2 regions of the Microbacterium sp. JZ101 genome follow, and region 2 is predicted to be linked to the other one. Evidence: predicted binding sites of a transcription regulator. Region 2 holds the regulator's gene; the other holds the start of a gene.
What was found. Region 2 encodes LexA, which represses DNA repair genes until DNA is damaged. Its sites were predicted from a motif close to TCGAACANNTGTTCGA; they were not measured.
Positions count from the first base shown of each region.

Region 1 (15,083 bases), 1.3 Mb from region 2:
CGTCGAAGTCGCTGAGCGGCGCGAGGCCGCCGGTGGCGGCGATCTCCTGCACGTCGGGGTTGTCGAGCATGAGCACGTCGGGCAGCGTGCGCGACGACGAGCGCTGGAGCACGGTCTGGATGAGGTCGGCGCCGGGGACGGTCTCGCGGTCCAGCTCGACGCCGACCTCGGCGGCGCACGTGTCGAGGGCCTCCTGCACGAGGGTCTTGTCGGGCTCGTTGTTGTAGTAGTCGAGCACGGTGAGCGTGCCGGCGTCGCCGGAGCCCTGGCCGCCGCCGCCTCCGCCGCTGCACGCGGCAAGAGCGAGGGGGACGGCGGCGAGGGCCGCGGTGGCGGTGAGAGCGCGGGTCCTGGTGCGCATGGCGATACTCCTTCGTACGCGGTGGCGGGTGCGGATCCAGCGCTTCCCCTTCGGGCGGTTAAGCGCTTAGATGCTGTGTGAAAGAGTATGGGTTCGGGAGCGGTAAGTTGTCAACCCCACGGTTTGTCACGGCTCGATCTCGGGGAGAGGAGGATGATCGGATGGCCACGATGCAGCAGGTCGCGGAGCGCGCGGGCGTGTCGATCGCGACGGTCTCCTTCGTCGTGAACGGCTCGAAGAAGGTGCTCCCCCACACCCGCGAGCGCGTCGAGGCGGCCATGCGCGAGCTCGGCTACTCGCGCAACCACGCCGGCAGCGCCCTCGCCCGCGGGCGGACCGACATCATCGCGCTCCTCTACCCGGCCTTCGAGCGCAACCTCAGCGGAACCGCCATGACGTTCTTCACGAGCGCGGCTGACCGCGCGCGCGAGCGCGGGTACACGCTCGTGCTCTGGCCCGCCCACAACGAGGCCGCGGAGATCACCGAGCTCACCGCAAGCGGCCTCGTCGACGGCGTGCTCCTCATGGAGGTCCAGCTCGAGGACGGGCGAGTCGACCGCCTCAAGGAGGGACGGACGCCCTTCGCCCTCATCGGGCGCACGCAGGATCCGGAGGGGATGGCCTGGGTCGACGTCGACTTCGCCTCCTCGGTCGAGACCGCGATCGAGGAGCTCGTCGCGCTCGGCCACACGTCGATCCTCTACATCTCCGGCGCGACCGAGAAGCGCTTCGTGGCGCACGGAGGCGTGGCCCGCGCCCGCGAGTCGTATCTCCAGACCATGGCGCAGTCGGGGCTCACGGCGACGACGCTGACCTGCGGGGAGAACTCGGCGGCCGGTCGCCTCCTCGCTGCCGAGCTCGTGGAGCACCACCCCGACGCGACCGCGATCATCCTCATGAACGAGCATGCCGCGCCCGGGCTCGCGATCGGGCTCGCGCAGCACGGCGTGAGGGTGCCCGACGACCTGTCGATCATCTCGATCGGCACATCCGCGCACATGGCCTCGATGGCCGAGCCCGTCCTCACCCACATGGACTCCCCCGCCGCCGAGCTCGGCCGACTCGGTGTCGACGCGATCATCGAGCGCATCAACGAGCCCGACCGCCCGCTGCCGCAGACGCTCATCCCCTGCACGCCCGGCGAGGGCGCCTCCGTCGCGCGCGCTCCCCGCCGCTGACCGCAGCCATCCGAGATCCCTCTCGAAGAGGGGTTGACGCGCGCCCGCTTCCATGGTTCACTAGTCGAGTAACTAACCGATCAACCGGAGGTCGCCGTGATCGAAGAAGGCAAGCCCCTGTTCGTGCAGATCGCCGAGCAGGTCGAGGACTCGATCGTCGACGGGAGCCTCGCCGAAGAGGCGCAGGCCCCGTCCACGAACGAGCTCGCCGCCTTCTACCGGATCAACCCGGCGACCGCCGCGAAGGGAGTGAACATGCTCGTCGACAAGGGAGTTCTCTACAAGCGCCGCGGCATCGGCATGTTCGTCTCCCCGGGGGCGCGCGAGCTGCTGCTCGGCGAGCGGCGCAGCGCGTTCGCCGACCGCTACGTGCAGCCCCTGCTCGTCGAAGCCCGCAAGCTCGGGCTCGGGCCCGACGACGTCGCCGACCTCGTGCGCGAGCACGCCGCCCAGACCGCCTCTTCGTGATCGAGAAGGACACCATGAACCCCGTCATCGAGGTCCGGAACCTCACCAAGCGCTACAAGGACAAGCTCGCCCTCGACGATGTCAGCTTCGACATCGAGAAGGACACGATCTACGGCTTCCTCGGCCGCAACGGCGCCGGCAAGACGACCGCCATGTCGATCCTCACGGCCCAGAACTTCGCCACGAGCGGAGAGGTGCGCGTCTTCGGCGAGCGCCCCTACGAGAACGCGCACGTGCTCAGCCGCATGTGCTTCGTGCGGGAGAGCCAGAAGTACCCCGACGACGCGACCCCGCGTCACGCGCTGGCCGCCGCGCGGCTGTTCTTCCCGCACTGGGATCAGGACTTCGCCGACGCCCTCGTCGACGACTTCCAGCTGCCCCTCAAGCGCACGATCAAGAAGCTCTCCCGCGGTCAGCTCTCTGCCGTCGGCGTCATCATCGGGCTCGCTTCGCGCGCCGAGATCACGTTCTTCGACGAGCCCTATCTCGGGCTCGACGCGGTCGCACGGCAGATCTTCTACGACCGGCTGATCGCCGACTACGCCGAGCACCCGCGGACGATCCTCCTCTCGAGCCACCTCATCGACGAGGTCGCGAACCTCATCGAGCGCGTGCTCGTGATCGACGACGGCCGCATCATCATGGATGAGTCGACCGACGACGCCCGCGCGCAGGCCACCAACGTGGTCGGCGACGCCGCCGCCGTGGAGGCGGCCATCCGCGGCCGGGAGGTCATCCACCGAGAGAGCCTCGGTCGCGTGACCTCGGTCACCTTCCTCGGCCCGATCGACGACGCCGAGCGGGCCGAGCTCGCGGCGGCGGGCCTCGACCTCGCCCCTGTCTCCCTGCAGCAGCTCATCGTCCGGCGCACGCAGCGCATCTCCGCGCACACCGGCGCCGGCACCCAGGAAGGAGCACTCCGATGACCGCCCTCTCGACCCCCGAGCACGTCACGCCGCACGGCCGCACGCTCAAGGTCGTGCGCCTGCAGTTCATCAACACGCAGACCTTCATCTGGGTGCCGCTGATCGTGCTCGGCGGCGCGTGGCTCGTGACCCTGCTCGTGTACCTGATCCTCGAGGGCGCCGGCGTCGACGGCCCCAAGTACGGCGGCGGATCGCAGGCCCCGATGTGGTACTTCGCGGTGGTGGGCGCGTATGCCATGACGCTCACCTTCCCGTTCTCGCAGGCAATGAGCCTCACGCGGCGCGAGTTCTTCCTCGGCTCGATGATCGCCGCGGCCGTGAGCGCGCTCGGCCTCTCGGCGGTGTTCGTCGCCATCGGCCTCTTCGAGCAGGCGACCGGCGGATACGGGATCAACGGCTACTTCGCGTACCTCGACTGGGTGTGGGAGGCGGGCGCCCTCGGCGCCGGCTTCACGTTCTTCGTGCTCACCATGCTGTTCTTCACGGTCGGCTTCTGGTTCGCGACGGTCTACAAGCGGTTCGGGCCCGCCATGCTGACGGTCGCGATCCTCGCCTCGGTGCTCCTGCTCGTGGGCGTCGCCGCGCTCATCACCTGGCAGCAGGCCTGGCCCGAGGTCGGGGCCTGGGTCATCCAGAGCGGCGCCGTCGGGCTGTCGCTGTGGGGCCTGCTGCTCGGCGCGGTGCTCGCGGCCGGGTCGTACGCGACGCTGCGGCGGATGCCCGCCTGACCGCGGATGGCGATGGCCGCTTCCCGAGGGAGGCGGCCATCGCGGCGTCCTGTCACACATCCGCCTCGGCCGGCGTCTCCATGTCGAAGGCTCGACAGAGGAGGCATCATGGGGAACGTGACGGGACGCAGGACCGAGGTCGTCGTCATCGGCGGCGGCTACGCGGGAGTGCTGGCGGCGAACCGCCTCACGCTCCGCGACGACGTGGCGGTGACGCTCGTGAACGCGCGCGATCGCTTCGTCGAGCGGGTGCGCCTCCACCAGCTCGTGGGCGGATCGGATGACGCCGTCGTCGACTTCGGCGACCTGCTCGCGAAGCGGGTCCGCCTTGTCGTCGACACCGTGACCGAGATCGACGCGCCCCGCCGGCGGCTCGTGCTCGAGAAGGGCGAGCCGCTCGCGTACGACTACCTCGTCTACGCCGTGGGCAGCACGAGCGGGCCGCTCGAGGTGCCCGGCGCCGCGGAGCACGCGCTCCCCCTCGCGACGCTCGAGGAGGCCGAGCGGGTGCGCGCGGCACTCGGGAGCGCTCCCGTCGACGCGCCCCTCGTCGTCGTGGGCTCGGGCCCGCTCGGCATCGAGACCGCCGCGGAACTCGCCGAGCTCGGCCGCCGCGTGACGCTCGTGTGCGGGCGCGTTCTCAGCCCGTACAGCCACGAGAGCGCGCGCGGGACCATCCGCCGCCGTCTCGAGAGCCTCGGGGTGCAGCTGCTCGAGGGGACGACCGCCGTGCGCGTCACGCGCGCATCCGTCGAGCTCGCCGACGGGCGCTCGACCCCGAGCGCGGTCACGATCTGGACCGCGGGCTTCGCCGCCGCGGATCTCGCGCGCCGCAGCGGCCTCTCGACCGACGCGGACGGCCGACTGCTCGCCGACGAGACGCTCACGAGCATCGACGACGACCGCATCGTCGCGACCGGCGACGCGGCCTCGCCGCAGGGCGTGCCGCTGCGGATGAGCTGCCAGGCCGCGCTGCCGCTCGGGTCGCACGCCGCCGACACGGTGCTGCAGCGGATCGCGGGAGGCGCACCCGCCGGCTTCGACCGCGGCATCGCGGCGATGTGCGTGAGCCTCGGGCGCCGCTTCGGCGTGTTCCAGTTCGCGCGCTTCGACGACACCGCCATCCGCCTGCATGTGCCCGGCCGACTCGGCGCGCTCCTCAAGGAGGAGGCGTGCAAGAGCCCGATCTCGCAGATCAGGGCCGAGGCGCGCCGCCCCGGGACGCATCGGTTGCCGGTCAAGGACGGCCGGCGCGCCGAGCGCGTGCGCGCGGCATCGGATGGCGCGAGCCGGCTCGGCGAGAGCGGCGAGCGCCCGGCGGCGAGCGCGGCATGAGCGCCCCCGCGACCGAGGCGTTCGTCCGCCACCGCAACCTGCTCTTCACCGTGGCGTACGAGATGCTCGGCTCGGCCGCCGACGCCGAGGACGTGCTGCAGGAGGCCTGGCTGCGCTGGTCGGGTGTGGACCAGGACGAGGTTCGCGACGAGCGCGCGTACCTCGTGCGGATCGTCACGCGCCTGTCTCTCGATCAGATCCGGACGCTGAGCCGCCGCAAGGAGACGTACGTCGGCGAGTGGCTGCCCGAGCCGCTGCGGACGACCCCCGACGTCGCCGAGGACGTCGAGCTCGCCGAGAGCGTGTCGATGGCGCTCATGGTCGTGCTCGAGACGCTCGCACCCACCGAGCGGGCCGTGTTCGTGCTGAGGGAGGCGTTCGGGTTCGACTACGCCGAGATCGCGGAGTCGCTCGACAAGTCGCCCGCGGCCATCCGCCAGATCGCGCATCGCGCGCGGGCGCACGTGGAGGCCCGTCGTCCCCGGCAGACGGTGTCGACGCGCGAGGCGCGCGTCGCCGTCGCGGCGATGCAGCGGGCGATCGAGGAGGGCGACTTCCAGGCGCTGCTCGACGTGCTCGCGCCCGACGTCGTCATGATCGCCGACGGCGGCGGCCGGAAGCAGGCCGCGGTGCGCCCGATCGTGGGCGCCGACCGCGTCGTGCGCCTGCTCACGGGCGGCATGGCGAAGCACGGCGGGGTGCTGACCTCGGCGCCCGCCGACCTCAACGGCACGCCGGCGCTGCTGCTGTCGGTCGACGGGGAGGTCGATGGAGCCCTGGCCCTGCGCGTCGAGGACGGGCTCGTCACGGGGCTCTACTACGTGCGGAACCCCGAGAAGCTCTCGCGCATCGCGACCGAGACGGCGCTCTCGCGCTAGCTCTGGCGCTCTTCGGCCGCGGCCTCGTGGTGGCGGATGACCTCGGCGACGACGAAGTTGAACCACTTCTCGGCGAACTCGGGGTCGAGGTGCGCGGCCTCGGCAAGTGCGCGCAGCCGCGCAACCTGCTGCTCCTCGCGCTTCGGGTCGGACGCCGGGAGGGCGTGCTCGGCCTTGAGGCGGCCGACCTGCTGCGTGCAGCGGAAGCGCTCGGCGAGCATGTAGACGAGCGCGGCGTCGATGTTGTCGATGCTGGCGCGCAGGCGCAGCAGCTCGGCGCGGGCTTCCTCGTCGTTCAGGCTCATGCCATCGAGGGTACCGGCCCTCAGCGCGTGGGCAGGAGGTGCGTCGGGGTCGCCAGCGGCAGGCGGTGCCGCGGTCGGGAGGGCACGCCCGTGCGCGTGTCGAGCGGGAGCGAGACGATCTCGCTCGACCCCTGGCCCGCGACGAGCAGGGCGTCGCGCCCGACGAAGTGGTGCCGCGGCGTCACGACGCCCGCCTCGACGAGCGCGACCTGATCGAGCGAGCCGCCGTCTCCTCGCACCCTCAGCACGGCGATCGTGTCGCTGCCGCGCAGGCCCGCGTAGAGGAACTCGCCGTCGCGCGAGCGGGCGAGCTCGGCGCCGGTGTCGCCGGCGAGCGATGCGCCCGACGCGGGCGATCCGCCGCGCAGCGCCCAGCGGCCATCCCGATCGCGCCCGAGCACGAAGACCTCGCCCGAGAACTCGGTGAGCACGTAGAGGTATCCGCTCGGGTGCAGCACCATGTGCCGCGGCCCGGTGCCGAACGGGAGCACGACCTCGTGGTGCGGCGCGAGCCCGCGCGCCGAGTGCCGCCAGAAGCGCACGAGGTCGTAGCCGAGGTCGGTCGTCGCGACGAGCCCGCCGGGCAGGAAGAGCGCCGAATGCGCGCGGGACGGCCGGGGCTCGGATGGCGCGCGGCCGCCCGCCTGCACGTCGCGATCTGCGGCGCGCGCGTCTCGGAGAAGCGTCTCGAGGTCGCCGTCGTCGTCGCGCTTCGCGAGGAGGTCGCGCACGGCGGGATCGTCGAACGGGTCGGACGCGCCCTGGCCGAGCGCGGCGAGGAGGCCTGCCAGACCGTCGTCCTCCGTGTTCCCCGCGAGCATCGAGGCGATCCGGCTCGGGTCGGCGTCGCCCTCGACGAGGGCGCGCAGGTCCATCGCGCCCTCCCATGACGGCTGCGCGCTCTGCTCGCCCGCGAGGAGGGCGGCGATGTCGGTCGGCTCGGCGCCCTGCGCCAGGAGATCCTTCACGTCCACCGTGCCCTCGCCCTCGAGCGCGGCGCCGAGGTCGGGCTCGGGTGCCGCGGCATACGGGTCGGCGGCCGCTGCGCCGAGCGCCGGCGCAGCGAGCGTCCCATCCGGACGCAGCGGGACGTGCACGACCCGTCCATCGCCCCAGCACGACGCGATGAGGTGCGAGCCGTTGGCCGCGACCGCGAGATGGCACACGGCTGCGCCCGCCTCGACGGCGTCGCCGTGCGGTGCGAGCGAGACCTCCCCCGTCCGCGCGAACGCGGCGATCCGGCCGTCCGCCTCGAGTGCGGCGTAGAAGACCTCGCGGGTCGGGTGGGCGGCGAGCCACGACGCCGATTCGGCGCGCGCGGCCAGGCCGCGGTCGGCGAGCATGCCTCCGGCGAGCGGCGACTCCGCCTCCCCCGCCGTGATGAGCGAGATGCCCTCGGACTCCCCGCCCTGCGCAGGGCCCCAGCCGCCGATCCAGAACTTCATGTGGCCATCCTCTCGCGCCGGGGCGCCTCCCCGCTGCCGGACGGGTGACGCGCGGGCTATGCCGCCCCGCGGGTCGCCGTGCGGATGCGGTAGAGGCTCGTCGTCGCCGTGATGAAGAGCTCGTCGCCATCGACGCCGCCGAAGCACACATTCGACACGACCTCAGGCACGGCGATGAAGGCCGCCTCGCGGCCGTCGCGCTCGTACACGTGCACGCCGTCGCCCGCCGACGACCACACGCGGCTGTCGACGTCGACCGCGATGCCGTCGGAGTGGCCCACGGCCGGTGCCGCGAAGCGACGGCCGTTCCCCACCGCGCCACCCTCCACGTCGTAGGCATGGATCGCCGGAGCGGCACCCGTGTCGGTCACGTAGAGGATCGTGCCGTCGGGCGAGAACGCGATGCCGTTGGGGCGGTCGAGGTCGCGGACGACGGGCGCGAGCGTGCCGTCGGGATCGAGCCGGAACACCCAGCACGCCCCGTACTCGCGCTCGCCCGGGTGCCCCTCGAGCGGCTGCGTGATGCCGTAGTCGGGGTCCGTGAACCAGTACGCGCCGTCCGCGGCGATGGCGACGTCGTTCGGGGAGTTGAGCCGCACGCCGTCGTACCCGTCCGCGAGAGCCGACACCGTGCCATCCGCCCGCTCTCGCTCGAGCCGCCGACGGCCGTGCGAGCACTGCACGACGCTGCCGTCCCGATCGAGCGCGCGCCCGTTCGTGAACTCGACGCCCGTGCGGTGCTCGGTCGCATCGCCGGTCGCCGCATCCCACCGGAGGATGCGGTCGCCCGGGATGTCGCTCCAGCGCACGCAGCCCTCGTCGGGGATCCACAGCGGCCCCTCGCACCAGGTTCCGCCCGTCCAGAGCCGCTCGAGCGCGGCGCCCGCGGCGATCATGCGCTCAGATGAGGTCGTGGCGCACGATCACCTGGTCGCGGCCGGGGCCGACGCCGATGACCGAGATGCGCGTGCCGCTCATCTCCTCGAGCGCGAGCACGTAGTCCTGCGCGGTCTGCGGCAGGTCCTCGAACGTGCGCGCCGACGAGATGTCCTCGCTCCAGCCCGCGTAGTGCTCGAGGATCGGCGTCGCGTGGTGGAAGTCGCTCTGGTTGACCGGCACCTCGTCGAAGCGCTCGCCGTTCACGTCGTACGCGACGCACACGGGGATCTTCTCGAGCCCCGTGAGGATGTCGAGCTTCGTGAGGACGAGGTCGGTGATGCCGTTGATGCGGGTCGCGTAGCGCGTGATGGGGGCGTCGTACCAGCCGACCCGGCGCGGACGCCCGGTCGTCGTGCCGAACTCGAAGCCCGCCGCACGCAGCCAGTCGCCCTGCTGGTCGAAGAGCTCGGTCGGGAACGGGCCCGACCCGACGCGCGTCGTGTAGGCCTTGACGATGCCGACGATGCGGTCGAGGCGGCCGGGGCCGACGCCCGATCCGGTCGCGGCGCCGCCCGCGGTCGCCGACGACGACGTCACGAACGGGTAGGTGCCGTGGTCGATGTCGAGCATGGTGGCCTGGCCGCCCTCGAACACCACGACCTCGCCCGCGTCGAGCGCCTTGTTGAGGAGGAGGCCGGTGTCGCACACCATCGGGCGCAGGCGCTCCGCGTACGACAGGAGGTCCTCGACGATCTCATCGCACGTGATGCCGCGCCGGTTGAAGACCTTCACGAGCAGGTGGTTCTTCTGCTCGAGCGCGCCCTCGACCTTCTGGCGGAGGATGCTCTCGTCGAACAGGTCCTGCACGCGGATGCCGACGCGGTTGATCTTGTCGGCGTAGGCGGGGCCGATCCCGCGCCCGGTCGTGCCGATCTGGCGCTTGCCGAGGAAGCGCTCGGTGACCTTGTCGAGCGTGCGGTGGTACTGCGTGATGATGTGCGCGTTCGCGCTCACGCGGAGCTTCGAGACGTCGATGCCGCGCGCCGAGAGCGCGTCGAGCTCGGCGAAGAGCACCTCGAGGTCGATGACGACGCCGTTGCCGATGACGGGGTTCACCCCGGGGCTCAGGATGCCGGAGGGCAGGAGGTGCAGGGCGTACTTCTCGTCGCCGATGACGACGGTGTGCCCGGCGTTGTTGCCGCCGTTGAACTTGACGACCCAGTCGGTCCGCTCGCCGAGCAGATCGGTCGCCTTGCCCTTGCCCTCGTCGCCCCACTGGACGCCCACGATCACGATGCCCGGCATGGAATACCCCCTGATGGGTCGTTGTGCCCGGATGCCCGGAACGGCTCCCGGCGGAGGCGTGCGTGTGCCGCGGCGCTCTCCCTGGCCATCCTATCGGGGGCGGTCCGCGGCGCCCGCTGAGCTGCCACGGGGCGTCATCGGCCTCGGGATTGCCAGCGTTCTCCGATACCGTCGAGGGGATGCGCATGTGGAACCTCCCTCTCCAGCCGGCGCGGATGGCGGCGGCGCGATGAGCGCGCGCCTCGGGCTGCAGACGGCTCAGCTTCTGCAGGAGATGATCCGCAACGCGGCGGTGAACGACGGCCGTCCGGACTCCGGCCACGAGATCCGCCAGGTGCGCACCCTGCAGAGCTTCTTCGAGGGATCCGGGCTCGACGGCGTCGTCGTCGAGCCGCATCCAGGCCGCGGGAGCCTCATCATCCGCATCCCGGGCACCGACCCGCACGCGCCGTCCCTCGCCCTCCTCGGGCACACCGACGTCGTGCCCGTCGAGGAGGCCGGATGGGAGCGCGATCCGTTCGGCGGCGAGATCGTCGACGGCGTGCTGTGGGGCCGCGGCGCGATCGACATGCTCAACCTCACGGCGGCCTACGCCGTCGTCACGCGGGAGATCGCACGGCAGCGGTTCCGCCCGCGCGGCGACCTCGTCTTCGCCGCCGTCGCCGATGAGGAGAACGGCGGCCACTACGGCGCCGGCTGGCTCACCGAGCACCGGCTCGACCTCATCGACGCCGACTACGTTCTGACCGAGTCGGGCGGCGCCCCCGCGGGCGGCAAGCCCGCGATCGGCATCATGATCGGCGAGAAGGGCCAGGCGCCGCGCACGCTGCGCGTCACGGGCGTCCCGGGCCACGGCTCGGCCCCGTGGGGATCGCGCAACGCCGCCGTCATCGCGGCCGAGGCCGTCGCGCGCATCGCGCGGTTCCGCACGCCGACCGTGATCACACCGCAGTGGCACGCGTACGCCGACGCGCTCGAGCTCGACGCGGAGACGACCGCGAAGCTGCAGGACCCCGAGCGCCTCTACGAGGGCCTGCCCGCGACCGGCCTGCTGCAGGGGTTCGCGCACGCGTCGACGCACACGACCATCTCGCCGAACGTCGTGCACGCGGGCGACAAGCTCAACGTGATCCCCGGCGAGGCGACCGTGCGCCTCGACATCCGCGTCCTCCCCGACGTCGACGCGGCGGATGTCGACGGCTATCTGCGCGAGGCGCTCGGTGACCTGCTCGAGAACGTGCGCATCGAGGGCGACGAGTTCGTGCAGTCGACCGTCTCGCCCACCGACACTCCTCTCTTCGACGTGCTGCGCGGGGCGGTCCGCCGCGCGCGCCCCGACGCCGACCTGCTGCCGATGCTCGCCGCAGGCGGCACGGACGGGCGCTTCTACCGGCTGCGCGGCGTGCCGGCCTACGGCTTCGGCGTGCTCAGCGACCGCTGGGACTACGGCAAGTTCCGCACCCTCTTCCACGGGCACAACGAGCGCATCGATCTCGAGTCGCTCGACCTCACGGTGGACGCGATCGACCACGTCGTGCGCGAGTTCCTCGGGCGCGATCACGGCGTGCGCGTGAAGCGCTGAGCGCACCCGCATCTCCCCTGCGCACGCGGCTGTGCGCCGAGGTGTGCTGGCGTCTGGTGTGCTGTCGTCTGGTGCGCTGGCGCTTGGTGTGCTGGGTGGATGTCGGTGGTGTGTGCTAGCGCTCGTCGCAGAAACATCCCGATCAGAGGAAGAAAAGTATTGCGCTTGTCGTATCGATGTTCTATGCTGAATACATGGCGAAGGAGCCAGGATTCGAACCTCTCTTCCCGGGCGCGGCGGTCCGGGACGCGCTGACGCGGCTGGAAGGGCTGGCCGAGGGCGTGCGTGAGGTGACGGACGCGGACCTGATCGCGTTCGCGGGTGAGGTCGAGCACCTCGGGCGCACGCTCGATGCGCTGCGCACCCGGGTCGCGGGAGAGGTCGATGCCCGCTCCCGCCGCGGTGACGACGACCCGCTCGCGGGCCGGTACGGGTGCCGCACCGGGCTGGAGCTGCTCGAACGCCTCACCGGGGCGTCGAACCGGGAGCTGCGCGGGCGGGTGCGGCTGGATGAGGCCACCCGCACCCGCACCGCCCTGACCGGGGAGGACCTCGATCCCCGGTGCGTGCACGTGGCCGCCGGGCTCGCGTCCGGACTGCTCGGTGCAGAAGCGGCCGCGGGGATCGTGAAGGCCGTCGACACCGCCCGCCGCGGCGGCGGGCACCCCGACCGGGTCGAGCTCATGGAACGCCACCTCGTCGCCCTCGCCACCGGCACCATCACCCCCGACACCGACCCCGACACGGACACGGGCGTTGCCGACGCGGACGCGGAGGCCGACGCGGGCGCGGATGCGGACGCGGACGCGGGGCGGGATCCGCTGGAGGAGCTCGCGCCGGTCCCGCCGCTGTCGGTGGTGAACGTGCACGCGCAGGCGTGGATCGACGTGCTCACCGCCGACGGCACCGAACCCGACCCCGACCGGCCCGAACGCGACCGCACCCTGAACCTCACACCCCTGCCCAGCGGAGCCTTCCGGGTCAACGGCACCCTCGTCCCCGAAGCCGGCGCCCTCCTGCAGAACCTCCTCTCCGCCCACACCAACCCCGCCCGCAACGTCACCTTCACCAAAACCAGCGACGGCGACGCGGGCGACGGGCCGGACAGCAAGGACGGGGACGTTGACGCGGGAGGGAATGCCGCGGACGATGCCGGACTCGACGACGGCATCGGCGCGGAGTTCGGTCCGGTCATGCCGGACACCCGCTCACCGGCGCAGAAGCGGCACGACGCGTTCTTCGCGATGATCCAGGCCGCCTCACGCGCCGCCGAGACCCCCACCCTCGGCGGCGCCGCCCCCACCGTCATGATCCACATCACCGCCGACGACCTCACCACCACAGACCCCACCGGCGACGGCCCGCACGACAACCCGGCCCACGGCACGGGTTCCGCGTTCGCCCGCCCGCGGCACGGCATCGCGCACCTCGACGGCGTCGACGCGCCCGTCCCCGCGACCGTGGCCCGCCGGATCGGATGCACCGGAGACATCCTCCGCGCCGTGTTCACCCCCGAAGGACGCATCCTCGAGCTGCGCAGCATCCAACGCTGCTTCACCCCCACCCAGCGCAAAGCGATCGTCGCCCGCGACGGAGGATGCATCATCCCCGGCTGCACCATCCCCGCCGCCTGGTGCGAAATCCACCACGTCGAAGACCATGCCCGAGGCGGACCCACCGAAACCGACAACGGCGTCCTGCTCTGCTGGTGGCACCACCACCACCTCGACACCTCCGGCTGGAACATCCACATGCACCACGGCGTGCCCTACATCGTCCCGCCACGATGGATCGACCGCGACTGCACACCCCGCCCCGCACAAGGATCCGCCACCCACATACGCACCCGCATCCGCCGCACCCTCACCCGCATCCGCACCTGACCCACCACGGCACACCTTGCTGACTGCCTCGACTGCCGACGGCCCCGACCTGGGTGGATGGCCGGTACGCTCGCGTTCGTGAGCGCAACCGACACCCGGACATCCGCCCTCGTCGACCTCGGAGACGGCCTGCGCGTCTCACCGCAGGGATACGGCGGCATGTCCCTCACGGACGTGTACGGCCCGATCTCCGATGACGACGCCCTCCGCACGCTCACGCACGCGGTCGATGCGGGCGTGACGTTCATCGACACCGCGAACGTGTACGGCGAGGGCCGCAGCGAGCGCATCATCTCGCGGCTCCTCGCCACGCGTCGCGACGAGGTGCAGCTCGCGACGAAGTGCGGCATCGTGCCCGGCGGCCGCATCGGCGAGAGGTCGGTGCGCGGCGACCGCGCCCACATCCGCGAGCAGATCGACCTCAGCCTCAGCCGCCTCGGCACCGACCACGTCGACCTCTACTACCAGCACCGCGTCGACCCGAACGTGCCCATCGAGGAGACCGTCGGCGCGTTCGCGGAGCTCGTGCAGGAGGGCAAGGTCCTCCACATCGGCCTCTCGGAGCCCACCGGAGACGAGCTGCGCCGGGCCGCTGCCGTCCATCCGATCGCCGCCGTGCAGAGCGAGTGGAGCATCGTCAGCCGCGACGTCGAAGCGCACGTCGTCTCGGCAGCGCGCGAGCTCGGCGTGGGCTTCGTGCCCTACTCCCCGCTCAGCAGGCAGTGGCTCACCGGCGCGTTCGACGCCGCGGCGATGGTCGAGGGCGACGGGCGGCCGAAGTTCCCGCGCTTCGCGACCGAGGCGCTCGCAGCCAACGCGCCGATCCTCGCCGAGGTCCGCGACCTCGCGACCGAATCCGGCGTGACGCCCGCACAGCTCGCGCTCGCCTGGCTCTCCGCGAAGGGCGAGCAGCTGGGGCTCCCGGTCGTGCCCATCCCCGGCACGCGCTTCGCCGACCGCGTCGACGAGAACCTCGGCGCCGTCGGAGTGCGCCTCGACCCGGAGGTCGTCGCGCGACTCGACAGCATCGCAGACCGGGTCACGGCGCACCGCTCGTTCGACCCGCTGTGGGTCTCGGATGGCCGCGAGCAGCCGGGCGCTCCGCAGAACCCGCGGCCGACCACCTGACCGTCAGGCCCGTTCGTCGACGAGCGGCTCCAGCGCAAGGGCCGCGACGACCGCGATGAGCGGAAGGGCGACGAGCGCCTGCAGGATCGCTTCCATGATGCCTCCTCCCCGGATGCACCCTGCATCCAGGCATCCAGAGAACAGGCCGCGCCCCGGCGGTGCCCCTGTGCGGGCTCAGAACGGCCTGCGCGGAGCCTGATGAGGTCGCAGGGAACGCTCGGAATCCCCTGACGATGCGGCCTATGCTGACGGGCATGACCGCCGATGCGCTCCTCGACCCGCTCTTCCTCGATGTCGCGGATCCGGCCATCCGAGACCTCCGCACCCTGCGCGAGGATCTCGCGGTCGCGCCGACGCCCCTGCAGCCGCTCGACCGGCTGCGCGACAAGCTGGGCGGCGGTCCGCGGCTCTGGGTCAAGCGCGACGACCTGACGGGTCTCGCCCTGGGCGGCAACAAGACGCGCAAGCTCGAGTACCTCCTCGCGGACGCACGGCAGCACCGCGCCGACGTGCTCGTCACGGTCGGCGCCGGCCAGTCGAACCACGCCCGCCAGACGGCGGCCGCCGCGGCCAAGGCCGGGCTCGAGTGCGTCCTCGTGCTGCGGGTGCCCGCCGACGCGACGCCCGAGTACCGCGGCTCGGGCAACGTACTCCTCGACCGGGCGCTCGGGGCGCAGGTCGT
Region 1 is NZ_CP096400.1:3,422,109-3,437,191, forward strand. It holds gene M1D56_RS15730 (sugar ABC transporter substrate-binding protein) at 1-361, opposite strand, end outside; gene M1D56_RS15735 (LacI family DNA-binding transcriptional regulator) at 523-1,539, shown strand; gene M1D56_RS15740 (GntR family transcriptional regulator) at 1,636-2,007, shown strand; gene M1D56_RS15745 (ABC transporter ATP-binding protein) at 2,022-2,933, shown strand; gene M1D56_RS15750 (hypothetical protein) at 2,930-3,661, shown strand; gene M1D56_RS15755 (NAD(P)/FAD-dependent oxidoreductase) at 3,770-4,996, shown strand; gene M1D56_RS15760 (RNA polymerase sigma-70 factor) at 4,993-5,874, shown strand; gene M1D56_RS15765 (chorismate mutase) at 5,871-6,179, opposite strand; gene M1D56_RS15770 (lactonase family protein) at 6,200-7,624, opposite strand; gene M1D56_RS15775 (SMP-30/gluconolactonase/LRE family protein) at 7,681-8,520, opposite strand; gene M1D56_RS15780 (adenylosuccinate synthase) at 8,525-9,808, opposite strand; gene M1D56_RS15785 (M20/M25/M40 family metallo-hydrolase) at 10,038-11,390, shown strand; gene M1D56_RS15790 (DUF222 domain-containing protein) at 11,585-13,273, shown strand; gene M1D56_RS15795 (aldo/keto reductase) at 13,352-14,401, shown strand; gene M1D56_RS15800 (D-cysteine desulfhydrase family protein) at 14,656-15,083, shown strand, end outside.
Region 1: M1D56_RS15790 (DUF222 domain-containing protein) is a predicted target of LexA. The motif match lies at 11,559-11,574, and genes of this name have one in related genera.

Region 2 (15,083 bases):
CACCTACGGCGTCGAGTTCGGCGATCGCGAGGCATTCGGGAAGCTGCTCCGCGCCGCCGGCGAGATCGAGGGCCTCGAGCGCATCCGCTTCACGAGCCCGCACCCCGCGGCCTTCACCGACGACGTGATCGCGGCGATGGCCGAGACCCCCGCGGTCATGCCGCAGCTGCACATGCCGCTGCAGTCGGGCAGCGACAGCATCCTCAAGGCGATGCGCCGGTCCTACCGCAGCGCCAAGTTCCTCGGGATCCTCGATCGTGTCCGCGAGCGCATCCCGCACGCCGCGATCTCGACCGACATCATCGTCGGCTTCCCGGGTGAGACGGACGCCGACTTCGAGGACACGCTGCGCGTCGTCGAGCAGGCGCGGTTCGCGAACGCGTTCACGTTCCAGTACTCGATCCGCGAGGGCACGCCGGCGGCGACCATGCCGAACCAGGTTCCGAAGGAGGTCGTGCAGGAGCGCTACGACCGCCTCATCGCCCTTCAGGAGCGCATCTCGCTCGAGGAGAACCACAAGCAGCTCGGCCGTTCGGTCGAGGTGCTCGTGTCGACCGGCGAGGGGAAGAAGGACGCCGCGACCCACCGCCTCACGGGCCGCGCGGAGGACAACCGGCTCGTGCACTTCGAGCTGCCGGACGGTTCGGAGCGCCCGCGCCCCGGCGACGTCGTGACCGTCGAGATCACGCACGCCGCGCCCTTCCATCTCCTCGCGGACAGCCCCGACGGCGCGCCGCTGCGCATCCGGCGCACGCGCGCGGGCGACGCATGGGATCGCTCGCAGGCGGAGTCGTGCGCAGTGCCCGCGGCACCCGGCGCGAGCGCCTCGGGCGCCGTGCGGCTCGGCCTGCCCACCATCCGCGTCGGCGTGTGACGCTCGCGGATTCGCCGCGGCTCTGGGCCGTCGTCGGAGCGACGGGAACGGGCAAGAGCGACCTCTCGCTCGACATCGCCGAGGCGGTCGCCGCGGAGGGTCGGCACGCCGAGATCGTGAACGCCGACGCCATGCAGCTCTACCGCGGCATGGACATCGGCACGGCCAAGGTCCCCGTGGCCGAGCGCCGTGGCATCCCGCATCACCTCCTCGACGTCCTGGAGGTGACAGAGGAGGCCGCCGTCGCGCGCTACCAGGTCGACGCGCGCGCGGCGATCGACGCCGCGCTCGCCCGCGGGCACGATGCGATCCTCGTCGGCGGATCGGGGCTCTACGTCTCGAGCGTGCTCTTCGACTTCCGCTTCCCGCCGCGCGACGCGGCTCTGCGTGCGCGCCTCGAGGCCGAGCTCGAGACCTCGGGGCCCGGCGCGCTCTACGCGCGTCTGCAGCAGGAGGACCCGCAGACCGCCGCCCGCGTCGACCCGCGCAACGGCCGCCGCATCGTGCGCGCCCTCGAGGTCCTCGCGCAGGGCGCGTCCACGCACGGCGCCGCTCTCCCGGAGGCGCCCGAGCTGTGGCGTCCGGCGACGATCCTCGGTCTCCACCTCGAGCGGGCGGCCCTCGTCGAGCGTCTCGACCGGCGCGTCGAGCGGATGTGGGACGAGGGTCTCGTGGGGGAGGTCGAGCACCTCCGCACACAGGGGCTCGAGCAGGGGGCGACCGCGCCGCGGGCGATCGGCTACGCCCAGGCGCTCGCGCAGCTGGACGGCGCCCTCTCCGAGGAGGACGCGATCGCCGAGACGCAGGCGCTCACGCGCCGCTACGCACGACGGCAGGTCTCGTGGTTCCGGCGGTACCCCGAGGTGCGCTGGTTCGAAGCGGGCGCTGTCCCGCTCGTCGACGCCCTGCGCTGAGCCCGCCCGACGTCCCCGTGCCCCGGCCGCCGCCATCCCGCGGCCATAGACTGGGGGGATGACGGAGATCCAGTTCACCAAGGGACACGGCACGGGCAACGACTTCGTCATCGTCGCCGACCCGGAAGGCGAGCTGGACCTCACCGACGACCAGATCGCGGCGCTGTGCGACCGGCGCTTCGGCATCGGCGCGGACGGCCTGCTGCGCGTGGTGCGCTCGGCGGCGCTCCCGGAAGGCGCCGCGTCGCTCGCGGAGGAACCGGCCGCCGAGTGGTTCATGGACTACCGCAACGCCGACGGCTCGAAGGCCGAGATGTGCGGCAACGGCACGCGCGTGTTCGCGCGCTATCTGCTCGACGCCGGCCTCGCCGACCTGCTGGCGGGCGCGACGCTGCCGATCGGCACTCGCGCGGGCGTCAAGGACATCACACGCAGCGAGACGGGCTTCCAGGTCGACCTCGGGCGATGGCGCGCCGAGCCGGGGGACCCGCTCGTGCGCGCGCGGGGCCTCAGCGTCGCACGGCCGGGCCTCGGGATCGACGTCGGCAACCCCCACGTCGTGGTGGCGCTCGCCTCCGAGGAGGAGCTCGCCGGCCTGGATCTCACGGTGCAGCCGATCATCGACCCGGTGCCGCCCCACGGAGCGAACATCGAGTTCGTCGTCCCGCAGGGCGTGAAGGACGGCATCGGACGCATCCGCATGCGCGTGTTCGAGCGCGGCGTGGGGGAGACCCTCTCCTGCGGAACGGGGACGGCGGCCGCGGCCCTCGCGGTCCGCGACTGGGCGGGCGCCGACGCCCCTGACTTCTGGCGGGTCGACGTGCCCGGCGGAACGCTCGGGGTGCGGATGTTCCCGACCGAGGAGGGCGAGCACGTCGCGCTCTCGGGACCGGCGACCCTCGTGTTCTCGGGGACCGTCGCGCTCGCCTGATCAGGCGAAGGCGAGCGTCGTCGCGAGCGCCGCCATGATCACCGCGATCGCTCCGTCGAGGATGCGCCACGAGCGCGGAGAGCGCAGCCAGCGCGCCGCGACGCGCGCCATCGCCGTGAGGAAGGCGAACCAGACGGCGCTGCCCAGCACTGCGCCGAGGCCGAAGAGCCAACGGGCGTCGCCGTAGCTCGCGGAGATCGAGCCCAGCAGCAGCACGGTGTCGAGATACGTGTGCGGGTTGAGCCACGTGATCGCGAGGCACGCGAGGACGGCCGGCAGGAGCGCCGTGGTCGCCGTGCGCGGACGGGTGATCGTCGCCGTGCTCGTGCGCGGTCCCGCCGAGGACTCCGGCTCGCGGTCGACGCCCGGCTCCTCGGCGACCGCGAGCGTCTCGCCCGTCGGCCGGAGGGCGCGCCACCCCGCCGCGAGAGCGTATCCCGCGAGGAACACGACGCCCGCCCACTTGACGGCGTCGAAGAGCCAGGGCAGGTGCTCCACGACCACGCCGAATCCGGCGACGCCCGCCGCGACGAGCGCGACGTCGCTGAGGAAGCAGGTCACCGCGAGCGCGACCGCGTGCTGGCGGCGGATGCCCATCTTGAGGAGGAAGACGTTCTGCGCACCGGGTGCCACGATGAGCGAGAGGCAGAGGCCGAAGCCGGCGAGCAGGGCGCTGAACATGCTCTCGACGCTACGCGCCCGCCGTGAGAAGCGGAAAGCGGATCTAACGATTCTCACGCTCGTTAAGCTCTGCTTATGCACATATCGCCCGAACTCGCCGGCACCGTGTCCGCGATCGTCGATGAGGGGAGCCTCGAGGGCGCCGCTCGCGCGCTGCGGATCACTCCGTCGGCGGTCAGCCAGCGGCTGCGGTCGCTCGAGGCGCAGCTCGGGCGCGTGCTCATCGTCCGCTCCAAGCCCGCCCGCGCCACGGAGGCGGGCGCGGTCGTCGTGCGCCTCGCGCGGCAGTACGGGCTGCTTGCGCACGATGCGAGCGTCGCGCTCGGGCTCGAGGGGCCCGGACGGATGAGCGTGCCGATCGCGGTGAACGCCGACTCGCTCGCGACGTGGCTGCTGCCGGGGCTGGAGCCGGTGACGCGCACGCACGACGTCGCCTTCGAGCTGCGCCGCGAGGACGAGGACCGCACGGCCGCGCTGCTCGAGGCCGGAACCGTCATGGCCGCGGTCACGTCGCAGCGCGAGCCGATCGCGGGGTGCACGGTGACCGCCCTGGGCGACACGATCTACGACGCCGTCGCGACGCCGGGCTACGTCGCTCGGTGGCTCCCCGACGGCGTCACGGCGAGCGCACTCGCGGGCGCGCCGCTGATCGACTTCGACCGCGCCGACGACGTGCAGTCGGCCTGGCTGCGCGAGCGCGGCGTCGACCCGTCGCGGCCGCCCCGCCACTACGTCCCGGCATCCGAGGACTACGCCGCCGCCGTGCGGCTGGGCTTCGGATGGGGGATGCTCCCTCCGCTGCAGGCGAAGCCGGGCATCGAGACGGGACTGCTCGTGAAGCTGGGCGAGCCGCGGCTGCGCGTCCCGCTCTACTGGCAGCAGTGGAACCTGCGGTCGCCGCTGCTCACGGCCATCCGCGAGGCGGTCGTCACGGCCGCGCGCGCCGCGCTGCCGCCTGAGCGCGGCTAGGCGATCTCGACGGCTCCGGTCGCCGGGCTGCCGTGTCGGCGCACCTTGAGCACGCGGAAGCCCTTGGCCGTCGCGTGGCGGTGGACGCTGAAGCGGTCGTCGAGAGCGGCGTCGAGCCAGCGGTGCAGGGAGTCGGAGCCCAGGTTGCGCTGCACGACGAGGTAGGCATCGCTGCGCTCGGCGAGTCGGGGGAGCCACGTCTCCATGAGCTCGTGCAGCACGGCCTTGCCGACCCGGATGGGCGGGTTCGACCAGATCGTGCGGAACGAGATCCCGTCGGGAACATCCTCGGGCAGCACGGCGTTGACATTGTCGAGGCCGAGCTCATCGGCATTGCGACGGACGAGATCGAGCGCGCGCTCGTTGACGTCGACCGCCCAGATCCGAGCGCGCGGAGAGAGCATGGCCAGCGACAGGGAGATCGGGCCCCAGCCGGCGCCGAGGTCGAGGAAGTCGCCGCCGGCGGGAGGCTCAGGGGTGTTCGACAGCAGCACGCGGGTGCCGCTGTCGACGTGATCCGGGCTGAAGACCCCGCCCGCGGTCGTCACCTCGACGTCGCGGTCGGCGAGGGACACGCGGATGCGACGGAGCTGCTCGGGGGCGGAGGGATGCGCGCTGAAGTAGTGGTCCCCCATGATCCTCGAGATTACCGGAGGCATCCGGGTCGCACGCAACACCCTCGTTCCCGCAACCGCCTGTCCCGCGATCCCCGCGCGCGGTATCCTGTAGGGCTCATCGCACCCGGACGCACGCCGACCCGGGCCCGCGGAGCGCACACCACCACGAAAGGCACCCTTTGACCGACACCTTCCATCCCGACGTGCAGACCGATCCGACGACGGACCCGGTCGATCGCGTGCTCTCGCACGCGGAGGCGCGCTCGGGCGTCCGCATCTTCGGAGCAGCGCAGGCGCTGCAGGATGCGGGAACCGCGGCCGGGTCGACGACCGACGGCGACCAGTGGGACCTCGAGGCGCGCCACGCACTCCGACGCGTCGCCGGTCTGTCCACCGAGCTCGAGGACGTCACGGAGGTCGAGTACCGCCAGCTGCGTCTCGAGAACGTCGTCCTCGTGGGCGTGTACGCGCAGGGCTCGCTCGTCGACGCGGAGAACTCCCTGCGGGAGCTCGCCGCGCTCGCCGAGACGGCGGGCTCGACCGTGCTCGACGGCGTCCTGCAGCGCCGCCCGCATCCCGACCCCGCGACCTACATCGGGCGCGGCAAGGCGGAGGAGCTCAAGGACATCGTGATGTCCGCCGGCGCCGACACCGTGATCGCCGACGCCGAGCTCGCCCCGAGCCAGCGGCGTGCGCTCGAGGACGTCATCAAGGTCAAGGTGATCGACCGGACCGCCGTCATCCTCGACATCTTCGCCCAGCACGCGAAGACCCGAGAGGGCAAGGCCCAGGTCGAGCTCGCCCAGCTCGAGTACCTCCTGCCGCGTCTGCGCGGCTGGGGCGAGTCGATGAGCCGACAGGCGGGCGGACAGGTCGGCGCGGGCGGAGCGGGCATGGGCTCGCGCGGACCGGGTGAGACGAAGATCGAGCTCGATCGCCGCCGCATCCGCACCCGCATGGCGCAGCTGCGCAAGCAGATCAGGGATTTCGCGCCCGCGCGCGACGCCAAGCGCTCCGAGCGCAAGCGGCACACCGTCCCGTCGGTCGCGATCGCCGGGTACACGAACGCGGGCAAGTCGTCGCTTCTGAACCGCCTCACGAGCGCGGGGGTGCTCGTCGAGAACGCGCTCTTCGCGACGCTCGACGCGACCGTGCGGCGCACCGAGACATCCGACGGGCGCGTGTTCACGTTCGCCGACACGGTCGGGTTCGTGCGCAACCTGCCGCATCAGCTCGTCGAGGCGTTCCGCTCGACGCTCGAGGAGGTCGCCGACGCCGACGTCATCGTGCACGTCGTCGACGCGCACCACCCGGATCCGGCCGGCCAGATCGCGACCGTCCGCGATGTGATGGCGGATGTCGGCGCGCGCGACATCCGCGAGATCATCGTGTTCAACAAGGCCGATCTCATCGATGAGGACGCGCGCCTCGTGCTGCGCGGTCTCGAGCCCGACGCCGTGTTCGTCTCGTCCCGCACGGGCGAGGGCATCGAGGAGCTCCGCGCCGTCGTGGAGGCGGCGCTTCCCGTTCCCGCCGTGGAGGTGCGAGCCCTCGTTCCCTACGACCGCGGCGATCTCATCTCGGCCATCCACGAGACCGGCCTCTTCCTCGAGCAGGAGCACGAGTCCGGGGGCACGCGGGTCCATGCGCGCGTGTCGCCGCGTCTCGCCGCCGAGCTCGAGCGCTTCTCGAGCGCGGGGTGAGGGCGGGGTCCGTCTCGCTCAGCCGAGCGCGGCGGACCCCAGCCACACGAGGGCGGTGACCGCGAGCGCCTGCGCCCAGCTCACCATGCTTCCGACGAGGAAGTACTCCGCCTGCGTGCCGCGCTCGCGGTCGCGGGAGATCTCGGGGAAGCGCACGATGCCCTTGGCCGCGATGAGCGCGGCGACGACCGGGTAGGCGTGCGCGAGCAGGAGGCCGCCGACGACGATCCGCTCGAGCGGTCCGATGAGGCGTCCGCCGCGGAGCGTGTGCACGTCCTGAGGGTCGGGCGCCGCGGTGTCGCGCTCGCCCCGCTGGCCGAAGAGGCGCCGCCGCCGCGACGGGGCGACGTCGCCGTCCGCGGGGACGTCCTCCGTGCGCAGCGCCGTGCGGACGACCCGGTTCGCCGACTCGAGCAGGAACAGGGCGCCGCCGGCCCCGAGGAGGACGATCGACAGGGGAAGGCCCTCGCCCTGCCCCCACTCGACGCGGATGGCGACCGCGGGCGGCGGGACGACGATCGCCGTCAGGGCGATGCCGCCCAGGAGCACGACCGGGAGGAAGCCGAGCGGAGAGTCGTCGGCGCGCATGGTCGCGAGCCAGCCGAGCGCGGCGACGACCGGGCCCAGCGCCAGGACGAGCGACGCGAGCGGATCGGCGCCGAGCGCCCCGCCGGCGAGCGCGCAGACGACGAGCACGGCAGACACGCCCGCCGTGCGCAGTCGCGCGCCCTGCGCTGCCGCGCGGATGAGGTCGGCGCCGCCGATCGCGGCGAGCACGAGCGCTGTCAGTTCCATCGCGTCAGACCGTACCCCGCGGGTCGGACAGGCCCTCGATCTCGAGGGGCGGCACGCCGGGCGTCTCGAACCCGAGGACGGCGCCGAGGAACGCGACCTCGGCCTCGAACGAGCGGATGATCGCCTCGCGTCCGCGGAACCCGTGCGCCTCGCCCTCGAACAGCAGGTAGGCGTGCGGGACCCCGTTCGCCGCGAGCGCGTCGCGCAGCGCCTCGGCCTGCGAGGGCGGCACGACCGGGTCGTCCGCGCCCTGGAGGATGAGGAGGGGCGTGCGGAGCGCTTCGGGGCGAGACAGCGGCGATCGCCTCGCGTACAGCTCCTCCGCCTCGGGGAGCGGGCCGACGAGGCCGTCGATGTAGCGCGCCTCGAAATCGTGCGTCTCGGCGACGAGCATCCGCAGGTCGGCGACGCCGTAGCGGCTGATCCCGGCCGAGAACACGTCGGTGTCGGCGATCGCGCACAGCACGGTCCATCCGCCCGCGGATCCTCCGCGCACCGCGAGGCGCGCGGGGTCGGCGATGCCGGCTTCGGCGATGCCGCGCGCGGCGGCCGCGACGTCCTCGACGTCGACCACGCCCCATCCGCCCTTGAGGCGCTCGCGGTACGCGCGCCCGTAGCCGGTCGATCCGCCGTAGTTGACATCGAGCACGCCGATGCCCCGGCTCGTGAAGTACGCGACCGCGAGGGAGAGGTCGCCCGAGACGTGCGCGGTCGGGCCCCCGTGCACGAGCACGAGATACGGCGGCAGGTCGCCCTCGGGGCCCGTCGCGAGCGGGTTCGTCGGCGGAAATGCGAAGGCGTGCACATCGCCGCGCGGCCCGGGGAACGACAGCGGCAGAGCCTCGGGCATCCACGCCGGGTCGAGGTCGGTCTCCCCGCCGCGCACCGGCGCGAAGGTCCGCGCGTCGACGTCGAGGAGCCAGATGCCGCCCGGCGTCCGCGGGCCGGCGCCCGACAGCAGCAGGCGCGCGCCGTCGACGTCCTTGACGAGCATCTGCCCGAGCGGCGTCTCGAGCTCCGTCACCGCCCGCGTTCCGGGATCGACGAGCACGAGCCGGTCGCGTCCGTTCGTCTGCACCGCGGCGATCCGACCGTCCTCGAGCCGCGCGTACCAGCGGGTCCCGAGATTCCAGAGCGGCCCGCCCGTGTCGGCGTCGGAAGGCAGGAGCGGCTCCACGACGGCGCCTCCGGCCGCGTCGAGCCGGGCGCGGCGGAGGTTCCATCGGGCAGGGCCGCCGGGCGCGGCAGGAGGGTCCGCGACGAAGAGGAGCTCATCGTCCGCCGCCCATTCGGGTTGCAGCGCCGACACATCCTGCCCGTCCGCGACGCCGCGCCCGCCGGCGAGTGTTGTCCAGCGGCGCACGCGCCCATCCGATTCGATGCGCCCGACGCGCAGCTCCGCGGCATCCCACGGCATGTCCGGATGGTCCCACGCGATCCACGCGAGCCGGCCAGCGCGCGGTGCGGGGTAGGCGACGAAGTCGCTCCCTGCGACGACGCTCACGATCGCGGACGCGTCCTCCGCCGCGCTGCCGTCGAGCGGGATGACGACGATGTCGCGACGGGGAGCCCCCGTGGCGCCCTGCGTCTCGCGGACCGCCCACAGTCGGCCCTCCGCGAGGACGAGGTCGCCGAACGCCATGCCGGTGCCCGCGGGCGTGAGCGGGATGGGCTCCGCATCGGCCGTGCGCAGGTACACGCGCTGATCCGACTGCTCGACGAAGAGGAGTGCGCCGTCGTCGGCCGCGGTCCACGCGCCGCCGCCGTACTCGTGGACGCGAGACCGCGCGCTCCAGGGCGCGGGAAGGACGCTCGCGCCGTCGCTCGCCCGCAGCACCGCTGTGCGCCCCCGCTCGGCCGCGACGCCCTCGGCCCACCACACGTCGCCCCCGACGAACCGCGCGTCGCCGAGGCGCGGGGAGTTCCCCGCGATGTCGGACGCCGCGATGGGCGACGGCCACGAGCCGAACGGGAGCGTCTGCGTCATGTCCTCCACGGTAACCGGCGACGTTCCGACACGGAGCGTCACAGATGCTCCCGCGTCCGCGCGCGGGCGACTACGGTCGGGAGAGGAGAGGCCGGATGCGGCGGCAGGGGATCGCCGCGGCGACCGGAGAGCACGGAGGAGGGACATGGCGACGTCGGCCACGCCGTTCTCGTTCGAGCTGTACCCGCCGCGCACGCCCGCGCGCACCGCGGCTCTCGAGGAGACCATCCGCCGCCTGGCCGCAGCAGGCCCGGACTTCCTCTCCGTCACGTACGGCGCGGGCGGCTCCACGGGCGGTGCGTCGCTGCGCGTGCTGCGGTGGATCCGCGAGAACACGGACGTCGAGCCGCTCGCTCACCTCACGTGCGTCGGCAACGACTACGCGACGGCGAGCGCCCTCATCCGCGAGTTCCTCGACGCGGGCATCCTCAGCTTCCTCGCCATCCGCGGCGACCCGCCCGCCGGGAAGGACGAGGACGACGCGTTCCTGGGCGACCTGCGGACCTCGGCCGAGCTGGTCCAGCTCATCCACCGCGTGCAGGCCGAGCGCGCTCCCTACGGCGAGACGACGATCCCGGGCGTTCCCGAGGCGGTGCGGGTGGACCGCGCCCCGCGTGCGCGCACGCTCGTCGCGGCCTTCCCCAACGGGCATCCGCGCTCGCGCCATCCGCTCGAGCACCTCGATGCGCTCCTCGCGAAGCAGGCGGCCGGCGCCGAGGCCGCGATCACCCAGCTCTTCTTCCATGCCGACGACTACCTGCGCTTCGTCGATCGCGCCCGGGCCGCGGGCGTGACCATCCCGATCCTCCCCGGCATCATGCCCGTGACCTCTCCCGCCAAGCTCGCGCGCATGCTCGAGCTCACGGGCGAGCCCCTGCCGTCGGAGCTGTCGATCGCGCTCGAGGTCGAGCCGACCCCCGAGGGCCGCAGGGAGATCGGCATCGCCTACGCGGCGGACCTCGCGCGCGAGGTGCTCGCCGGCGGGGCCCCGGGCATCCACCTCTACGCCTTCAACGAGCACGAGACCGTGCTCGCGGTGCTGCGCGAAGCCGGGGTCGCGCTGCGCGAGACCGCGGCTTCCTGACCGCCGGTTCGCTCCCGGCACACGAGGAGGGCGGGAGCCGACCGGCTCCCGCCCTCCTCGTGTGCGCCGTCAGACCGCGCGCAGGATAGCGACGACCTTGCCGAGGACCACAGCGTCGTCGGCGAGGATCGGCTCGAACGCCGAGTTGCGCGGGAGGAGCCAGGTGTGGCCGTCGCGCTGACGGAACGTCTTGACGGTCGCCTCGCCGTCGACCATGGCCGCGACGATGTCGCCGTTCTCCGCCGTGCCCTGCGATCGGATGACGACCCAGTCGCCGTCGCAGATCGCCGCGTCGATCATCGACTCGCCGCTGACCTTGAGCATGAAGAGCTCGCCCTTGCCGACGAGCTGTCGGGGGAGGGGGAAGATCTCCTCGACCTGCTGCTCGGCCGTGATCGGGACGCCGGCGGCGATGCGGCCGACCAGCGGCACGAGAGCGGCGTCGCCGACCGCGGGGCCCGAGTCGGCCGGGTTCTCCGCCGCCGAGCCCGGGAGATCGATGAGCACCTCCATCGCGCGGGTCTTCCCGGGGTCGCGACGCAGGTAGCCGCTCAGCTCGAGCTGCCCGAGCTGATGCGTCACGCTCGAGAGCGACTTCAGTCCGACCGCGTCGCCGATCTCGCGCATGCTCGGCGGGTAGCCGTTGTGCTGGATGGAGCGCTGGATGACCTCGAGGATGGCCAGCTGCTTGTCGCTCAGGTTCTTGCGCCGCCGCGTGCGCGGCTTCTCCTCGCGCGTGCCCGCATCCGTCATGTCGTGCTCCTTCGCTGCCCCGCTCGAATGTCGGAGGTGCGTGATGTGGTGGTCCCGTCAGGACGACGCTAGCGGATCTCGACGGGATTCCGGGAGATTTGTTCGAGCGTGTCTCGCAGAAGTCGCGAAACCCGTTCGAAGAGAGTTCTTGACACCGCGACCACATCGAAGATAGGTTCGGAACATCACTTCGGGTCCGTCTCTCCCGGCCGAGCAGACGGACTCGAAGTGATCTACAGGAAGGAACCGCCATGCGCACGAACAGCTCCGCTCCGGCACGCTCGACCCGCCTCCGCCTCACGGTGCGCGGCCGCCGGGTCCTCGCCGCGCTCGCCGCGGCTCCGCTCGTCGCGGCGATCGGATTCGGGGTGCTCAGCGGCGGCGCGGCCCTCGCCTCGCGCGAGGACAGTGCGCCTGCCGGCACCTTCGACACCGTCACGGTCATGGCGGGCGACACCCTGTGGGACATCGCGCAGGCGGTCGCCCCCGAGGCGGACCCGCGCGACGTCGTCGACGAGATCCTGCACCTCAACCAGCTCCCGGGGAGCGACATCGCCGCGGGGCAGGAGATCGCCATCCCCGCCGCCTACTCGACGGGCGAGTGAGTCCGTCGCGCGCTCTAGCATGGACGGGTGACCGTCTCTCTCGATGACCTCCCCCTGCGCGACGACCTCCGCGGACAGCAGCCCTACGGCGCTCCGCAGGCGCCGCTGCCCGTCGCGCTGAACGTCAACGAGAACACGCACCCGATCCCCGACGAGGTCGCCGACGACATCGCGGACTCGGTCGCCCTCGCGCTGCGGGATGTGAACCGCTACCCGGATCGCGAGTTCACGGCGCTCCGCGAAGGGTTCGCGGAGTACCTCGGGCACGGGCTCGAGCCCGAGCAGATCTGGGCCGCGAACGGCTCGAACGAGGTGCTGCAGCACCTCCTCCAGGCGTTCGCCGGACCGGGGCGGACGGCGTTCGGCTTCGCCCCCACCTACTCGATGTACACGCTGCTGACGCGCGGCGTCGGCGCGACGTTCGTGTCGGGGGAGCGGGGGGCGAACTTCTCCCTCACGCCCGAGAGCGCGGCCGCGCAGGTCGCGGAGGCCCGGCCCGACGTCGTGTTCCTGTGCGCACCGAACAACCCGACGGGGACGCCGCTCGAGAACGACGTCGTGGAAGCCGTCTACGACGCGACCGACGGCATCGTCATCGTCGACGAGGCGTACCGCGAGTTCGCGCCGCGCGACGTGCCCTCGGCGCTCCAGCTGCTGCCCGGGCGGCCCCGGCTCGTCGTCTCGCGCACCATGAGCAAGGCGTTCGCGTTCGCGGGCGCGCGCGTCGGCTACCTCGCCGCGGACCCCGCGGTCGTCGACGCCCTCCGCCTCGTCCGCCTCCCGTACCACCTCAGCGCGCTCACGCAGGCGGCGGCTTCCGCGGCCCTGCGTCACGCCGACACGATGCTCGCGATGGTCGACGAGATCGTCGAGCAGCGCGACCGGATCTCGGCCACGCTCGAGGCGCTCGGCTACACCGTGTACCCGACGTGGTCGAACTTCGTCCTGTTCGGCGGCGTGGAGGATCCGCACGCGACCTGGCAGGCGCTCTACGACCGCGGCGTGCTCATCCGCGACATCGGCATCCCCGGACACCTCCGGGTGACCGCGGGGACCGAGGACGAGACGAGCGCCTTCCTCGACGCGCTCGCCGAGATCGGCCGCTGAGCGCGCGAGGAGCCCGGTCGGGTCGCGCCGGTAGAATCGGAGCATGACCCGTACCGCGCGCCGCACCCGTTCCACGAGCGAGTCGAGCATCGAGCTCGAGCTCGACCTCGACGGAACGGGCAGGAGCAGCATCGACACGAGCGTGCCGTTCTTCGACCACATGCTCACGGCGTTCGCGAAGCACTCGCTCACCGATCTCACCGTGAAGGCGACCGGCGACACCCACATCGACGCGCACCACACGGTCGAGGACACGGCGATCGTGCTCGGGCAGGCCATCCGCGAGGCGCTGGGCGACAAGGCCGGGATCTCGCGCTACGGCGACGCCCTCGTCCCGCTCGACGAGGCGCTGGCACAGGCCGTCGTCGACATCTCGGGGCGTCCCTACCTCGTGCACACGGGGGAGCCGGCGGGCTTCGAGCAGCACCTCATCGGCGGCCACTTCACGGGCTCGCTCGTGCGCCACACGTTCGAGGCCCTCGCGTTCAACGCGGGCCTGACCGTGCACGTCCGCGTGCTGAACGGCCGCGACCCGCACCACATCGCCGAAGCGGAGTACAAGGCCTTCGCGCGCGCGTTCCGTCAGGCCAAGGCCCTCGATCCGCTCGTCGAGGGCATTCCCTCGACCAAGGGCGCACTGTGAGCGACGAGCGACCGACCGTCGCGGTGCTCGACTACGGGTCGGGCAACGTGCACTCCGCCGTCAAGGCGCTCGAGGCCGCAGGCGCCGACGTCGAGCTGACGCGCGACCGCGAGGCGGTGCTCGCGGCCGACGGGCTGCTCGTGCCCGGCGTCGGCGCGTTCCAGGCGGTCATGGAGCAGCTGAACGCGATCCGTGGCGGCGAGCTCATCGAGCGCCGCCTCGCGGGAGGGCGCCCCGTCCTCGGGATCTGCGTCGGCATGCAGGTGCTCTTCGCCCGCGGCATCGAGCGCGGGGTCGAGACGGAGGGCCTCGCGGAGTGGCCGGGGACCGTGACCGAGCTCGACGCCCCGGTCGTGCCGCACATGGGCTGGAACACCCTCGAGGCGGGGGAGCGCTCGCGCCTCTTCCAGGGGCTCGAGTCCGAGCGGTTCTACTTCGTGCACTCCTACGCCGCGCAGCAGTGGGAGCTCGAGGTCGATCCGCCGTTCCCGCAGCCCGTCCTGACGTGGGCGACGCATGGCGGCCGGTTCCTCGCCGCGGTCGAGAACGGACCGCTCAGCGCGACGCAGTTCCACCCCGAGAAGTCGGGCGAGGCGGGCATCCGCCTGCTCCGCAACTGGGTCGACGGGCTGCGCCGCGCAGGCTGAGCCGCGTCGACTTGGAGTCGGGGGCGGCACGGGTCTAGTCTCTTGACTCGTGCGTCGGCAGGAGATGCCTGCGAGCACGAGGTGACATGAACGATTTCGCATCCACTCCCGCTCTCACCCTCCTCCCTGCCGTCGACGTCGCGGACGGCAAGGCCGTCCGCCTGACGCAGGGCGAGGCCGGTTCGGAGACGAGCTACGGCGACCCCATCGAGGCCGCGGAGAACTGGAAGAGCCAGGGGGCGGACTGGATCCACCTCGTCGACCTCGACGCCGCGTTCGGCCGGGGCAGCAACGCCGGCATCCTGCGCAAGGTGATCAAGCACATGCGCGGCGTCAACGTCGAGCTGTCCGGCGGCATCCGGGACGACGCCTCGCTCGAGGCGGCGCTCGAGAGCGGCGCCCAGCGCATCAACCTCGGCACGGCGGCCCTCGAGAACCCCGAGTGGACGGCCTCCGTGATCAGCCGCTACGGCGAGGCGATCGCGGTCGGCCTCGACGTGCGCGGGACGACGCTGGCCGCGCGCGGCTGGACCCAGGACGGCGGCGACCTCTGGGAGGTGCTCGACCGCCTCGAGGAGGCCGGCTGCAGCCGCTACGTCGTCACGGACGTCACCAAGGACGGCACGCTGCGCGGCCCCAACATCGAGCTGCTCCGCGAGATGGCGCAGCGCACGCCCAAGCCGATCGTCGCCTCGGGTGGCGTGTCGAGCCTCGACGACATCGTCGCGCTGCGTGAGCTCGTGCCGCTCGGCGTCGAAGGGGCGATCGTGGGC
Region 2 is NZ_CP096400.1:1,145,051-1,160,133, forward strand. It holds gene miaB (tRNA (N6-isopentenyl adenosine(37)-C2)-methylthiotransferase MiaB) at 1-874, shown strand, start outside; gene miaA (tRNA (adenosine(37)-N6)-dimethylallyltransferase MiaA) at 871-1,788, shown strand; gene dapF (diaminopimelate epimerase) at 1,847-2,719, shown strand; gene M1D56_RS05240 (LysE/ArgO family amino acid transporter) at 2,720-3,400, opposite strand; gene M1D56_RS05245 (LysR family transcriptional regulator ArgP) at 3,476-4,369, shown strand; gene M1D56_RS05250 (class I SAM-dependent methyltransferase) at 4,366-5,004, opposite strand; gene hflX (GTPase HflX) at 5,166-6,689, shown strand; gene M1D56_RS05260 (hypothetical protein) at 6,708-7,484, opposite strand; gene M1D56_RS05265 (alpha/beta hydrolase family protein) at 7,489-9,471, opposite strand; gene M1D56_RS05270 (methylenetetrahydrofolate reductase) at 9,617-10,555, shown strand; gene lexA (transcriptional repressor LexA) at 10,625-11,308, opposite strand; gene M1D56_RS05280 (LysM peptidoglycan-binding domain-containing protein) at 11,560-11,913, shown strand; gene M1D56_RS05285 (histidinol-phosphate transaminase) at 11,941-13,020, shown strand; gene hisB (imidazoleglycerol-phosphate dehydratase HisB) at 13,064-13,663, shown strand; gene hisH (imidazole glycerol phosphate synthase subunit HisH) at 13,660-14,310, shown strand; gene priA (bifunctional 1-(5-phosphoribosyl)-5-((5-phosphoribosylamino)methylideneamino)imidazole-4-carboxamide isomerase/phosphoribosylanthranilate isomerase PriA) at 14,397-15,083, shown strand, end outside.